One region of the Desulfitobacterium sp. PCE1 genome, then DNA from elsewhere that is predicted to be linked to it. Evidence: riboswitches for the same ligand, from Rfam matches in the RefSeq annotation. Region 1 holds a riboswitch; each other region holds the start of a gene.
The links. A riboswitch is a leader RNA that binds a small molecule or an ion and turns the genes downstream of it on or off. The one in region 1 is predicted to bind cyclic di-GMP.
Positions count from the first base shown of each region.

Region 2: linked by a shared signal. The riboswitch ahead of DESPCE1_RS0108475 (AAA family ATPase) and the one ahead of DESPCE1_RS0104570 (HD-GYP domain-containing protein) in region 1 are both predicted to bind cyclic di-GMP.
Region 3: linked by a shared signal. The riboswitch ahead of DESPCE1_RS0114225 (Na+/H+ antiporter NhaA) and the one ahead of DESPCE1_RS0104570 (HD-GYP domain-containing protein) in region 1 are both predicted to bind cyclic di-GMP.

Region 1 covers NZ_KB913023.1:920,296-925,461, reverse strand. Annotated here, with positions in the region: gene DESPCE1_RS0104580 (CBS domain-containing protein) at 1-107, shown strand, start outside; gene DESPCE1_RS0104575 (MBL fold metallo-hydrolase) at 899-1,870, opposite strand; cyclic di-GMP riboswitch class I at 2,079-2,164, shown strand; gene DESPCE1_RS0104570 (HD-GYP domain-containing protein) at 2,295-3,356, shown strand; gene nrfD (NrfD/PsrC family molybdoenzyme membrane anchor subunit) at 3,456-4,754, opposite strand; gene DESPCE1_RS0104560 (4Fe-4S dicluster domain-containing protein) at 4,821-5,166, opposite strand, start outside.
Region 2 covers NZ_KB913023.1:1,688,995-1,694,160, reverse strand. Annotated here, with positions in the region: gene DESPCE1_RS0108480 (uroporphyrinogen decarboxylase family protein) at 1-237, opposite strand, end outside; gene DESPCE1_RS22470 (DUF3102 domain-containing protein) at 790-939, opposite strand; gene DESPCE1_RS0108475 (AAA family ATPase) at 974-2,821, opposite strand; cyclic di-GMP riboswitch class I at 3,268-3,342, opposite strand; gene DESPCE1_RS0108470 (TIM barrel protein) at 3,334-4,155, opposite strand; gene DESPCE1_RS0108465 (2-hydroxymuconate tautomerase family protein) at 4,324-4,527, opposite strand; gene DESPCE1_RS0108460 (DNA-3-methyladenine glycosylase) at 4,670-5,166, opposite strand, start outside.
Region 3 covers NZ_KB913023.1:2,856,188-2,861,353, forward strand. Annotated here, with positions in the region: gene aroH (chorismate mutase) at 1-350, opposite strand, end outside; gene DESPCE1_RS0114220 (HutP family protein) at 368-796, opposite strand; gene DESPCE1_RS0114225 (Na+/H+ antiporter NhaA) at 1,139-2,308, opposite strand; cyclic di-GMP riboswitch class I at 2,456-2,550, opposite strand; gene DESPCE1_RS0114230 (hypothetical protein) at 2,634-3,203, opposite strand; gene DESPCE1_RS0114235 (NAD(P)/FAD-dependent oxidoreductase) at 3,280-4,539, opposite strand; gene DESPCE1_RS0114240 (hypothetical protein) at 4,665-4,973, shown strand; gene DESPCE1_RS0114245 (4Fe-4S dicluster domain-containing protein) at 5,072-5,166, opposite strand, start outside.

The sequences.
Region 1 (5,166 bases):
CTCTGATGATCAAGCATAATGTGAAACGATTGCCCATCATGGAGGACGGAAAAATGATCGGAATCATCAGTCGAAAAGATGTCATTAAGGTTCTTATTGAGGAGTAGACGGCTATGCCGCTGGCGCAGCACCAGCAGAGGACGAAAAAGCTTGCTTGGGTCGCATAGCTTTACGCACATCGCTCACTCCATAGCTCCGGGGCTGGTCAACTCGCTTTCTTAACAGCTACGCCAAACCTCTGGGTAATACCTGATGTGAACCGGCGGCTTCGCTACGTTAAGAAAGCGACATTGACCCGACCGCCCCTCCGCTAAATCCGTTCGCTTTTGTGCGTAAAGCTACGCTTGCGGGTCTTTTCGTGTCTTTTCTGGGGTCTTTTTCATCATCTGCCGGCCATGCCGCGGGGCGGCAGATGATGAAAACCTTTGCTCGGGTCTGGTAGCGTATCCTACAACGCGCCGCTCAAACCCGAAAGACAGCCCAAGGATTTTGCTTTACAAGAGTGAGCGAATTTAAGCGAGCGGAAACAAAACTTCGCGAAAGCACGCAGCGGAGAAAGGTTGGAAACAGGACGTTTCCAACCGGCCATTGAGAACAAGTGCGAAAGCAGTGCTTTCGAGGAGCGATTTGGCCACGAAACCCGGGCGAGGGTTTCGCCCAAGCCGCCTGCCACAGAGAAGACTTAGCGGCGCAGGTGTACCTTTCGGAGCGAAGAGCTTGAGCGTTAGTTTTGTCTGCGCAGCTTATCTAGCGACCAGTGTAAAGCAAAATCCTGGAGAATTAGCTTTCAGATTTTTTCTAAATACATAAAATGTGCACAACAAGCAGCCCGCCAATTCCCTTCGGGAACCGGCGGGCTAACTTTATCTATCTAAACCATCTGAAGTAATTCCCTTTATCACGGATTAACCAATTCATAATAATGCTTCCCATCGAAACTCACTCGCTGGGCCTCTTCTTTATACACCAGATGCTCCAGATGAGCCATGGCTTCGCCAGAGGCAAACCACTTTTGGGTTAGGGGAAAATCATTCCAGCTCTTATAGTTCAAATCCCAGCGCATTCTTGCAGCTGTCTCCATAACGGTTTTTTTACCATCACGCAGAATCCCGGTGATTTCCTCGAGTCGTTCCTGGTGATGAGCTATCAATTCGTCAATTCGTTGCCGGTGGTTTCGAATAAGGCTGCGATGAGCTGGAAACACCCAATCAATATCAAACTGGCGAATCTTGTTCAGGCTTTCAATAAAGTTTCCCAGACTATCGATTTTGTAGTGCCAAAAGGTAATATTGGGAGTTATCTCATTAAGAATATGATCCCCGCCGAAAAACAGCTTATGCTTTCTTTCGTACAGACCTATGTGCCCTGGGCTATGACCAGGAATATCGATAACTTCGAATTGATAGGGCCCCACCTCCAAACAGTCCCCTTCCTGCAGTGGAGTGTATTCAAAAGGCTCCTTAGGAGCTATATCGAAGGCTTCTATCTCCTTTATCCCGATTCCTTGTTTCAAATTAAGGCCCTCACTCAGATGGTTCAGCACAAGTTCAGGAGAAGTTCTGAAGTTATTCAGCAGGGTGCCATCTTTCTTCCCGATATAGACCTTACACCCTTGTTTCCATAGATAGTCGGCCAGTCCGGAATGGTCGATATGCATATGGGTCAGCACTAAATCTGTCCGTTTAAGATCAATGCCTGATGCAGCAATCCCTTCCATAAGAGCCTTTTTACACTCTTCCTTATTAAACCCCGTATCCAAAATCAGGGGACGGTCTTCGGAAAGGATAATATAGCTATTTAATGCCTTCAGTGGATTTTTCGGCAATGGAACTTCATTTAAATAAATTTGGGGATAAACTTCACGAATCATTTCTTTTCACCTCAACGCTTTAGAGATAAACTATTCTGACTATTCTAACATAGATATTCCGTGATTCATAGAGGATGTACCCTATTATTTAAAATTCCCCATTTGGGCGAGAAGATGTTGTGAAGCTAAAACTTAACATTTATAATAGGATGAGTGATAAAAAAACTTATACTTTAGATACATAAAATATGTATAGCCTGCACTTTAGTGTCGACAATAGCAAACTTGGCGAAAGCCAAGGACGCAAAGCTATGGGTCTTCCAGGACATGCCTGATGATTGCCAAGCCACCGAAGCCTTAAGCTTTAAACTACTTTGTCGCCAGTTCACATGGCGATTTTTAATTTTATATCCCTTTTTTATAAATTGATCCCCTCTTTATAAATTTGATCTATGAAGATAAGTTTGAAAGGAAGAACAATTCAATGCGTCAGTTAAGTATAAACAGGCTTCAAGAAGGAGATATCCTGGGGCGAACCATCTATACCAATGACGGTCGTGTACTCCTGGGAAGAGGAATGTCTCTGACCAAGTCTTATATAGAACGTTTGAAAACCCTTGGTATCAGCATTCTCTATATTGACGACGAGGAAAGTAAGGATATCGTGGTGGAGGATGTTATCTCCGAAGAACATCGGCGTGAGGCCATGGCGTCCCTGGATAATGCCGTACAAGCTGTGAAAGTAGGAAAAGACTTTGATGGCTTTAATGTAAAAAAGAACATTGACAACATCATTCAGGATGTCCTTTTCCAAAAGGATATCTTCATCGGATTAGCGGATATGAGGACCTATGACAATCAAATTTTTGCACATTCCGTCAATGTATGTGTTCTCTCCACTGTACTGGGTAAGGCCTTAGGCCTGGAGCGGGAAAGTCTGGAAGGATTAGCCATCGGTGCCTTATTTCATGATATCGGCACCGTGAAATTGCCCAAGAAGCTGTTAAATAAGCGAGAGCCCTTTACTCCTGAGGAAGCGGAGCTTTACCAAACTCACACCAATCACGGCTTCGATATACTCAGAACAAAACGGGAACTGAATTTATTGAGCGCCCATATTGCCTTCCAGCACCATGAGCGTCTCAATGGCAACGGCTATCCCCGTAAACTGGAGGGAGATGCCGTTCATCAGTGGGCACAGATTGTAGGCATTGCTAACTTCTATGATAATTTAGTGAATGACGGCCCAGGACATACCCGCATCCCGCCCCATGAAGCCTGTGAAATTCTTATGGGTAGCGCAGAGAAATTTTTCTCTAAGGATCTGGTGATCACGTTTCTTAAACATATTGCCGCATATCCCACGGGCTGTACCGTTAAACTGAGTACCGGAGAAACAGGTATCATCGTCGATCAAAATAAGAGTCTGCCCATGCGCCCCATCGTCAGGGTTTTAGTCGCCGACGACGAGCTTTCCAATGTCCAAGCGAAAGAATACAATCTCGTGGAGAAGCGCACTCTTTTTATCGAGTCCATTCTGGAGTAAGCTATTTAGACAGAGTTAAACAATTTACATTCTAGGAGTGCAAAATGAGAGCGCAGCGAATTTACCCGTTCGTTGCGCTCTTTTATGCACTAGGGATGCTTATTTCTTCGGAGAGCTGGGCAAGAAGGAATATAATCGAAAGGCTAAAGAAACGACAAACAGAACCACGCCAAAAGGAAAGAGTCCTAAAGCCATTTCGATCCCCGTGGGAAAATAGGGCCAGGAACTGGTAAAGGAAGATATCCCTTCTTGATATTCACCGATGGCTACAGGATATGCCCAGGCCTCGATACCGGTACCATGAATAGTGAAGCTTAACGGTATGGCATTAAACGACGGGAACATCAGCATCATACGGTGGGCAAAAACCCCTATAAAAAGCAGCACACAACCAAGAATTAGGGTTTGCCGCGTACTTTTGCCCTTTTGGGTAAAGAAAAACAGCATGGTAAAGGCCGGCAAAAGAAGCTCTATGCCGTAGATCATCCCATATTGGCCAAAGAGAAGGGTGAAAAGTTCATGACCTTCGGTCCCTCCCCACCAGCCATGAATCAGCAGATCTACAGCCACGAAGAAAAAATGAACCAGGAGTGAACCGGCTACGATGAGGGCTAACGTCTTAAAGGCATCCTGATATTCAGTAAACCCTTCTTTCCCTACATAAATGAGGGAAATTAAAAGCACTAGGGCCGTTCCCGAAGCCACCGCTACCGCAATAAAGTCCGGGGGTAGTATCGCCGTGTTCCACCAGCCCCGGGAGGCTTGGGTGGCAAAGATCAAAGCAGTGACCGTGTGAATCAGTACGGCAAAGGGCAAGCCAATGATCGCCACACGCTTCGACCACTTTTGGGAGAAACGTTCTATCTCCTCTTGGGAATAGTTCTTGGTCCAACCCTTAAAAAAACCATGTCCCTCCCTTTTCCAATCGGGAAGAAGCTGGACATACACACTTAAGAAGGTTACGACCATGTAAGCACTGATAACAACCATATCCCAAACAAGAGGAGAGTTCACATTGGGGTGGAGGAGTATATTATAGATCCGGTCGATGCGACCCATATCAGGCAGAATCATAGCCCCTGCTCCCAGGGTACAGGCAAAGGCCGACAAGGAAGCAATCCTCGTCAGGGGTTTTAGGTTCTCCAGGTTAAAAAGATAGACAGAGGAGGATACGATCAACCCACCTGCAGCGATGCCTACAAAAAAGGCAAAGGTGGCAATATAGAGTCCCCAGCTGAAGGAATTACGCATATTGGTGACAATAAGACCTTCCTTGAATTGAAATCCCCAGGCGCTCAAGCCTATCAGCAATAGGATTACCGCCAGCACAAGCATCCCATTGAAGGGTTTGCCGGCAGCAGGCACCGTTCGAGTGGTCACCACATTATTCTGTGCCAAAATTCTTTCACCCTTTCTATTCTCTTGATTATATTTTGTCATCACTCTTTTTATTTTCTATAATTTCTACCGGTTGAGCTTGCTGGCGGACAGATAATAAACTTTAGGTTGGGTCCCTAAATCCTCCCTGAGACGAAAGGCTTGACGTTCTCGGATTAAGCGGCTTACTTCCGAGTCCGGATCATCCAGATCGCCATAGATCCGCGCCCTGGAAGGACAAGATTGAACACAAGCCGGCTCTTCCCCTTGGGAGGTGTATTGGAAACAGAAGGTACATTTCTCCACAACCCCTACCGGACGGTTGGGCGTATACACTAACCTTCTATCCTTGTCCCTTACATCAACTGGATAGCCATATTCATAGTCCTCTTTATATCCAGCCCGCTCCTTGGCTTCTTTCGGATCTTCCCAA
Region 2 (5,166 bases), 770 kb from region 1:
CGTGATATCTTTTAAAACCTTATGTTCTTCATCATGTACAGGAAACGGCCCTATCTGCCCCTCCGGCCACATCCAGGTTATTCCCCAGGCTCCTTTGGAGGTCTGCCCCGGGGCAGGAAAACCAGCCATAGTTACGCTGGCCTCCATGATGAGATTCATAAACTCATACTGCTTTACATACCGGTCCGGATTTCCGCCCTTTATGGTTTCCAATAAATTTTGACGCTTTGTTAGCATATACATCTTACCCTCCTTGTCGTTAGGGATTTTCATTACTATAGCTATTAAACAAGCAGGTTGATAATTCCTTTTTCAATTCTTAACCTTTTTTAATAATTCTGGCATCTCAACATGTTTCTTCTTTTCTTTTTGAAACAAAGCTCCTGACTGTAGATTCTCCGCTTTAAATAAATCCTAGAAATAATAAAACCGTGACAAGTCGCCACGGTTTTATTTCTGTGAAGCACCTACTACCTCAAAAAACGCCAGCACAAACTGTAAGCCGTTATCCAAGTACCTTCGTATTTTTCATTCCACTCTTCAATCCTATCGTCACAAAAGAATATGGATGCCGATCTGTAAGCATAATCGCTTTATTTGCTTCCCATTTTATAATGTTTAGTCAGACAATAATGTGATAATTGTTTCTTCTACTTGTTGTTTAAAACTATCAAAATCTAAAAAGATGTTATTTTTAACAAGATATCTCAATATATCTTCGGGAAAAGTCCCACACTTCATATCATCACTATCATATCCTTTTTCCTCTGGTAAAACATTAAAAGATAGTTAAGTTAACCTAAGTATGAAGGCATCTAACGCTTTGGTCAAGCATTTTTTGGAGTCGGGTAAACTCAGCAGGAGGATGAACAGAGCAGTTCGACAGGAATAGTTCACCGACTCTTCCTGCCACTTACCCCATTCCTCGTGCTTGACCAAGCCTTCCGCTTCATCATCTGCAAAATTCGACAGTTTAACAAGTACTATCCTTTATATCTTCATATTCTATTGCAAACAACATTTCATCACTTAAATCTTCAATTTGGGCTAATCTATTGGCCTGGTTAACAAGAGCTTTTTCAAAAAAGTTTCTTACATCTCTTGCGTTGGCAAATGTATCCGAATCGCATTGTTTTTGGAAGAATGAATAGGCGGAGTCTTCTACTTGGCTTGACAGCCTTAGATTCGCCTTTTTACACATGGATTGTAAAATTAATATCAATTCCTCCGCGCTGTAGTCATCAAAGACAATAAATTTATTAAACCGTGACCGCAGACCCGGATTGGAATCCAAAAAACGCTCCATTGGTTCAGGATATCCTGCTACTATTACGACTAAATCTGCCCGGTGATCTTCCATGGCTTTGACAAGGGTATCGATGGCTTCAGTTCCAAAATCTGATTCTCCCCGGTTTTCTGTAAGAGAATAGGCTTCATCAATAAATAAGATACCGCCCTTCGCTTTGCTGATCACTTCCTGGGTTTTTAGAGCGGTTTGTCCCACATACCCGCCAACAAGCCCTGAACGGTCAGTTTCAATAAGCTGGCCCTTGGAAACCAATCCTAATGCTTTATATATTTCGGCCAGCAATCTGGCCACCGTTGTTTTTCCTGTTCCAGGGTTCCCCGAAAACACCAAATGCAAAGACATGGCCGGTTGACTGAAGCCCCGTTCCTCACGTATCTTTTGCACTTTAATCAAATTGACCAGACTATTCAGATCCTTTTTAACCCTAGCTAATCCGATCAGTTCATTCAATTCCTGGAGCAGTTGCTCAAGGTTTTTATTAGAACTGCCGGTTCTATCCACGTCCTCCGGATCTATCTCTTGGAATTCGTGCAGGTCTGTTGTTTCATATCCGTTATCTTCCAAGTACTCATTGAGATGCAATAAATACTCGTATAACGCCGTCGATTTGTTAATATCAATGTCATTGCAGCTTTCATACAAGAAATACTTACCCAGATATCCAAAAAACATGACAATCCCGGTCATTGTCTCCACGGCTTTCTTTGAGCGTGTACCTGTTTCACTAAGATGTTGATCAAGCTCTCTAATGATATCCAGAAAAGATGGGATCCCCTCTGCAAACTGGGGATTCTCTAGTATATATTTTTTCGAGGCTTCCACATCTATGGCATAAGCTCCGCCTATATTTAGATAATCCTTGATGATTTGGCTTTCAATCTCAGTTAAGTCGCCATCCGCTAAGGCTATATAAGTCAAGAAGTGTACTGCGGTTTGGAATAATTCATTTGCCAGGGATCTGCCATCCTTTAGTCCATATCCCGCTCTATCTATAGTGTCGTATAAACTTAAATAATCTTTCAGAACTCTTTGCTGATCGGCACGAATACCATTCCACTGCTCTCTAGTCCAAAGTTCCATTGCGGATACATCCATTTTAACTCTGCGCCGTCTGCTTTCCCTGACTTCTTTGGCCGCTTCATCATGTACTTCCCGGACCTCTCCAATTAACTTATTGATATCCTCATTAATAATGTCGACACCCTTATCGTAATAGGATTCTTTGTATTCGGTTAGCCTATCCAAAATTTCCTTTAAATAGTGCATTTGCACATAAGAATTCCCCGCTTGTCCTGCGTTATTTGCTTTTTCTTTTAACACTCCGATATTTTCTATCAGTGATGCCACATGATCACTTGTTGCTTTAAAACATGCATAACAGAGTTGATACTCTTCAGAAGGTCTGGCATCGATATTGAATGTGGCCTGGCAAAGTCTGCACTCAAAAACAGCATCGTTTGGTGATGTTGATTTGTTATCCCCATATAATATCTTTTTAAGTGAACTCCACATCACAACAACCTCTTTTCTTTCCTTTTCTTCAACTGTTTTTCACATAAATAACGGGACTCGCTCTTTAGCAATCTGGAGGGCTTTTTACATTAGGGCTTGCTAGCGAACTCAGTTTTTAGCCAAACTTGATCATCTTCACAACTCATATCAAAACTTTATATAGAAACCACCATTTCCCTATCACTATTAAAGAGCATATTTCGCAATTCTTCTAATATTCCACATCTTTTCTTCATTTCCTCTCCAATTTCCATTCTTTCTAGTTTTACATGTCTTCTGACTCAATTAAAATAGTGGGCTTTTGAAGTATGGAAATCGGGGCCATTACTCTCGAAAAATACTAATGTCATGCGGCTTTACCGCATAGCATTTTTTTGACCCTAACGTACAAAGTTGCGGAACTTATATAACGAAAGCCCGTCCTAAAAAGACAGTCTTTGCAACATTTTAGCAACCAAGCTATCCTAGCGCTTTCTGAGCGCCTTAGACCCTGCGACTTTGCACCACTGCCTTTAGACCAATTTTTCATAAGTTTCTTTTAGAAGTAAAGCATCTCTCTCTAAAAGAGGCCCTTCAGCTATGATACATCCTCGGACATCATAATCTTTTATAGCCCTTAGACATTCCTTATAATTAAAGTCGCTTTCCAGTAATGGAACATGACTTCTTTCGCCTTTCGCTGTGTACTTTATTCCCCCCATATGAATGTGTAAATCCTCCAGGGCAGTTCTGCCTAAATTATCAAGGACGTGCTTAAGAACACCAGCAAAATCGTCATAATTCTTAAGACCGCCGTTTGATCTCGCGTGAATATGAGAAAAATCAATGCAGAGCTTACATGAGGGAACCTCTTGACAAAGGGAAACCAGCTCTTCCAGCGTTCCAAACTGAGACCCCTTTCCAGTTGTCTCAAGCCTGTAATCTACGCCATAACTCGAAAGCTTCATTAAATTAATTTTAATTGTAGCGTAAGCAACTTCCTTGGAGTCATTCATGTAGAATCCCGGATGAAGTACCAGACTCCTTCCTCCGACCTTAGCTAACCCTTTTGCTGCATCAATTATTCTTTCGATTGATTGAATTTGTATAGCAGTATCATCTGAATTCAGGTTGATATAATGAGATGCGTGGGCCGAAAGGTAAAAGCCTTCCTTTTGCTTTGCTTCCAGAACAGCATCCTTGTTGTTATCCGTCACATTGACACTTCGAACAAACAGCAGTTCCATAGCATCCAGCCCTATAGACTTCAAATAGTGAATACCGGTTGCATAATTAAATCGTTTTATCCCATCGTATAGTGGCAAACCGGAAATGCCAAACAATAATTTTTCCACACTTATTCACAATAATCCGGGTTCTATTTATCCAATAAAACCCGGATTCCTTTCAAATAACCAAATATCCTATTTAGTACCTGGCGATCTTACCTGTTAATCGCTTGATCTCTATTTTGATAACGCATGTATACCAAATAGTCCTGTTTTCATATTTCTCCACTATTATTAGCGACCGTCTTTTCTACGAGCTGTTATAGTCTCCCCGGCAATACCCCAATTATCAGTATTGACCTCATCGATCACCACGACCGTTGTATTGGGGTTTTTGCCCAACACATCCACAAGTAACTGAGTAGCTCCTTTGATAAGCAATGCTTTCTTTTCCGGAGTGACGTTTTCATTCGTGATTCTAATATTTACATATGGCATAATAATTACTCCTCTCCATTCCCTAACTACACAATACATCCGAACTGATCTTACTAGGGGCTTTTAGCGGTTGCCTGATATGGCTCTTTAATTTAATATTTTCCAATCATAAAATCACCACCGTCTCAGGATAATTTAAAATTCACTTTACAGATACATACTCATTGCCTTCCACATAGAATCTCCAGGGATAATCTTTTGCTTCTTCAGCATAATCAATTCCCACGCGCTTCGTCGAAACGATACGGATGTCCTGTTCTGCGTCATCTTCCACATAAATTTCATCACCGCATAAATCCACTCCATTGGCAAGGATGTCGATGCCTAAGGCTGCACATAGTTTTCCAGGCCCGTTAGTTAGACCCCTCTTCTGACTTTTAGTGAGTTGCTCATAGGGTTTCCCATATCTTTTTTGGGCCATCCACTCAATTCCTTCTACCGGCTCAGCCGCCCTGATTAAAACTGCCTGAGGATTTCCTTCCTCCCTGGTGACAGTATTAAAGCAACAGTGTATTCCATAAATCGTAAACACATAGGAATAACCGGGTCCACCATACATAACCTCAACCCTGGGCGTCCTTTTGCCACCGTAGGAGTGAGCTGCTTTGTCATCAACACCCATATAGGCCTCTGTCTCAA
Region 3 (5,166 bases), 1.9 Mb from region 1:
CTGCGTAAGTTAACCGCATCTCTTAGGTACACCGGGTGGATTTCTTCTTGAGTTAAAGAAGACTCTACATGAAGCAGCACTCGAATACATAGTGGCAGCGAGCCTGAAACAGGAATTTCATTCAGGCAGATCATAGGCACCCTATCCCAACCCAGTTGACGTGCGAAAGTGGCAGGAAATGCAACATCGATATCCTTGGTCAGGGTGAAGATGGCACTGATAATATCTTCCGTCGCTAAGGAATTACGCATCATCATCTCCTGCAAGAGTTCCTGTGTCGCTTGACGGATTTGTTCTACATCATTTTCTTGAATCGTAATGGCGCCACGTATACCACGAACCCTCGTCACATTACTTCATCTCCCTTTTAATCCATATTTTCTTTCGGAGACGCCCTATGTCCCAGGCCCACAGCCACCTCATCCAGATGCAATAAGCCCACTCCAAAGAAAACCGCCACCGACAAATGTTCATCTCTCCTGGCAATACCGATTTTCCCACCGATATTTAATCCCATAGCCTTTGGCATAATCTGACTCAATGCTTCCCGGGTGGCTCCGGCAACAGCCCCTTCATCTCCATGGGTTTCCTTAATGACCCCTTCCCGCTTGGCGGCAACTATGGCCCTTTCCACGATTTTTTTAATAGCTGTAAGATACTCACCGCCATAATCCACAGCCACAGTACGAATTCCGTGGCGACCAAAACCATCCTTCAAGTGTGCTTCTTCTTCACGGCTTTCGGCCATGGCCATGCGCAATGCCGCCATAGCAATTTTCTTACTTTCTGCAACCATTCTATTCATTCCTTTCCCTTAAGGGATTCCTTTGATTAGATTATCCATCTTTAATAGTACTACACTATGTACTTTTAGACATTAGTACATTTCCTAAAAAAGAGAATAAAAAAGACACCTACGGTGTCAATTATCTGATTCCACCGTCCTACCATCCTTCCATTATTCAATTGGGGGGAAAAATAGAAAACTAAACCGTCCTACAACTAGTATCTCTACATCAGATGTTGAATTGGATATTAAATTATATTATATGATGCATCCGATCGATTTTCAAGCTCGAATCTATAGTTCTGCATGGAAAAATCAATTGCGGATGACCATACAGATTTGGGTTCAGAATTAAGCTTGAGTGTCTTGGCTTTTCTTAATTCCTAGCACTTTACCCGCGACCAAGGCAATGACTGCCGAAGCTGCACTGAAGAGGGCTCCCATTTTTGCTGCTCCTTGCAGACCCGGATCGATAAAGGCCACGCCTGAAACGAACAGGGCGACTGTGAGTCCCATAGCCGCTACCACGCCCGCCACAAGAAGCTCTTTATACCCCATGCCCTTGGGAAAGGGAAAGCCGATAACTGTTGCCAAAGAGCCCATTAGGAATATTCCCAGAGTTTTTCCTCCTAAGAGGGCAATGAAAATGAGCCATGTGAGGGTGCTGATTTCCGAGAACTCCACGCCCGCATTGGTTAACCCGAACAAAAGCAGGCCAAAATCCACGAAAATTTTCCACTCGTGCTCAAATGTTTTCAAAGTAGAATGATCTTTGGGATCATCCTCAAACAAGCCGAATTCCTCCCTGGGAGGGTGGGGCAGGAAGGGAACGATGAAAACCAGGGCCAGAGCCGGATGAATATGAGCCAGATAAAGCCCTGCCCAACTCAGCACTCCCCCAAAGACGATATAAGGCCAGTAGCTCCGAACATTTTTGCGTCGAAGCAGATAAGCGACCAGCATCCCTCCCACAGTGAGCAATAACCAGATCGGGGCCACCGGATTGGCGGGGTCAGGGTAAAAGAAGGCGATAATCATGAGACCGATGCCATCATCGACAATAGCCAAGAGCAATAAAAAGGAGACGGCAGCATGATGAGCCCCAAACACTACCCTTGCCACCAACCAAGCTAAGGCGATATCGGTGGCTGTAGGTATGCCCCAACCTTTAGCGAATTCGGAACTCCCTATCAGGGCATTTAAACCAATAAATACAAGGGCCGGGCCCAGAACACCGCCAAGGGTGGCCATTAAGGGGTTGACGGCCCGTTTAATGGGATTTAAGCTCCCTCCAGGCAATAGGCTCTGGGTGATTTCAACAGCCGCTATAGCAAAAAAGAACACCATAAAAATATCATTAACAAAGAAATGAAGGGATAGGTCTCCCATAATTTCATTGTGCACAAAATGATGGTAATTCTCCGGCACTAAATTAGCCCAAACAAGTGCAATAAGAACACCTAGAATTAATGGTATTGAAAACTCCTGCAAAAAATTAATAGTCTTTTTCTTCGTACTCACTGGATCTCCCCCTCAAGTCAATAATAATGTGTAAATAGGATAGACAGACTCATAATGTCGCGGTCCTGTAAGCACTCCTTTCCTAAAAAAGCATACAAAAAGAGAGTAGTCCAAAAAGGAACTACTCTCCCCTAAGAAGTTCTAAGCACTTGTAGCTTGGCGATCTTAGTCGATCTTGCGCAACGACCTTAGACCCATAGCTTTAGCGTCCTTTGCTTTCACAAAGTTTGCCCCAACCATTAGAAATATTTAATTTTTAATAATTTAGTATAGCATAGATAAACTGCCTCAGGCAATAACCGAGCAACATCTTTTATCCCATGTCCTAGCGGCTGACTCTTAAAGTTTGGACATTATGCTCGATAATAACCGTCTGATTAAGCCGAGGCTCTGTCAGGGCGGAATCTTTCCTGATCACCTGTATGCGCACAATGGCGGATACATTGGTTCCATCCAACTGAAGTATTCCTCCTTGAACAGGGATCTCCAATTCCCCTCGTGCTAAGGTTCCGAGAACTTTTCCATTTTGGATCACGCGGACCGGTGCGGCGGGAACAGCTTTGAGGGTTATCAGGGATGTTTGAGAAGTCGCTTCCTGAATTAAATTCGGTGTGACCGTACTTGATACCGGCGTACTGTCCAAGGAAGGCGCTTCTACGTTCTGTGCCACGGAAATATAATAATCCACAGGATCTTTAGCTAACCCTAAAGCCATCTGAGCTAAAACCAAGAAGACAGCTGAGAGAACGACCGCCCGAATAATAGCCTTCTCGAATTTAAGCAGACCTGACGAATAATTATGCCGACGTTTATTGGCACGGGCTGTGGTTCTCCCGGAACGAGGAATAAATCCATTTCGCTTCTTATTCTTACTAAAAAATTGCAAAGGACGCATAAACTTCACCTCATCACCAGTTTATGCGTCCTGTGTAGAACTAAGACATGATTATTATTTTTAGAGCGTGCAGATTCTAGTCATTTATTAAAGCGTATTCTCCCGCTCCTCGGCCAGCCCGGTATCCCATGGCAAAAGCTGCTTGCAGATTATAGCCTCCTGTCACTCCATCCACATCCACTACTTCTCCGGCCCAATACAGACCCTTGACCTTTTTGGAAGCCATGGTCTTCGGATCGATTTCTTTGACATCCACTCCTCCAGCCGTCACGATGGCTGCAGCTAGAGGTAAGGTCTCTTTGATGGATAAAGGGAGCTCTTGCAACAAATGCACCAGGTATTTTCTTTCTTCCCTATTGATACTATTGACCACTCTCTCAGGGGGGATTTTAGACAATTGGATGATTATGGGAATCAAGCTTTTAGGGAGGATCTCATCCAGTGAGTTCTTGAATTGCTTATTTAAGTATTTCTTAAAATCTCTTTGTACCCTCTGATCCAATTGTTCTGCCGTCAAGGCAGGTTTGAGGTTGATAGTCAGGTGAACCTTTTCTCCGCGGGCCAATACTTCTCCCGCCCAGCGGCTCAAAGTAAGAATAATCGGGCCGGAGACACCGAAGTGAGTAAAAAGCATCTCTCCAAATTCTGTTTGCTGCTTTTTCCCGCTATACCACAAAGCGGCTTCCACATTCCTTAGGGAAAGCCCTTGAACCTGAGTCACCCAGTCTTCGTGAGTTCTCAACGGAACAAGAGATGGCCGCGGGGGGATAACCTTATGGCCTAGCTTATGAGCCATCTTGTAGCCATCTCCTGTGGAGCCTGTAGCTGGATAAGAACCGCCCCCCGTACAGATGATCACCGACTTTCCTTCAAGGATTTTTCCATTGCCTAAACGCACACCCCAGACCTTCTCTTCACGAAGAAGTATCTCTTCCACCGTTTGTCCGGTAGCCAACTCCACTCCCGCATCCATATTATACTTGAGCAAGGCCTCAACGATTTGCTCGGCATCATCAGAGATAGGGAATACTCGCCCTCCCCGTTCTATTTTGGTCTCAACACCATAATGGGAGAAGAAGTCGCGAAGTCTTACATTATCAAATTCTCTTAAGATCCCATGGAGAAAACGCCCATTGCCTGGGTAATTCCGGATAAAATCTCCCACATTCTCGGCATTGGTTAGGTTGCAACGTCCTTTACCCGAAATGGCGATTTTCCGTCCAGGGCGTTCTTTCTTTTCGATAAGCAGAACTTCAGCCCCCTTTAAGGCAGCTTGCCCCGCAGCCATAAGTCCGGCTGCTCCTGCTCCGACCACAATAACACGTTCTTCTTTCATCTTTAATCCTTCCTTGAATCTCAATATCCTCTTTGACTGTACAAACATAAATTTGCTTAAAGTTTTTGTGATTATCGCATTCTTATGCTATATTAGGTTTAAATTCAACTACGGGAGGAGTCACTATGGAATTGGATCAAAAAACAACTTTATTAATACAAATATCTGCTGCCGCAGCTACGAATGCCCTGGCCAACCTTCGTTCAGCCGTTACGGATGCCAAAGCCTTAGGGGTACCTAATGAAACCCTGCGCCAAACCATCGAGCTGGCTTTGGAAGTTCAGCAACAGCCACTTTCTCATACTCGGCATTTAACGAATCAACTCTTAAGGGAACCTGCGAAGAAAAAGTCCACCGGACAAGATGGCGCTTCCCCCGCTCTTCATGTGCACGGCCATAGCTGTGGCTGTGGCTGTAATCATCACAATCATTAATCACGAAAGAGTCTTCCCACTGTTGCCCTACCGAAAACGAAATCACTGATAGGCAGAGAAAACACGGCTTAGCCGTGTTTTCTATTTATTTTAGGAATCTAAGAATTAAAGATGCTATCACTTGAGGAAGAAGCGCAAGCGACACACATCGGGGGTTCAGAATTATCGAATACTTGCTTACCACAACGGGTAC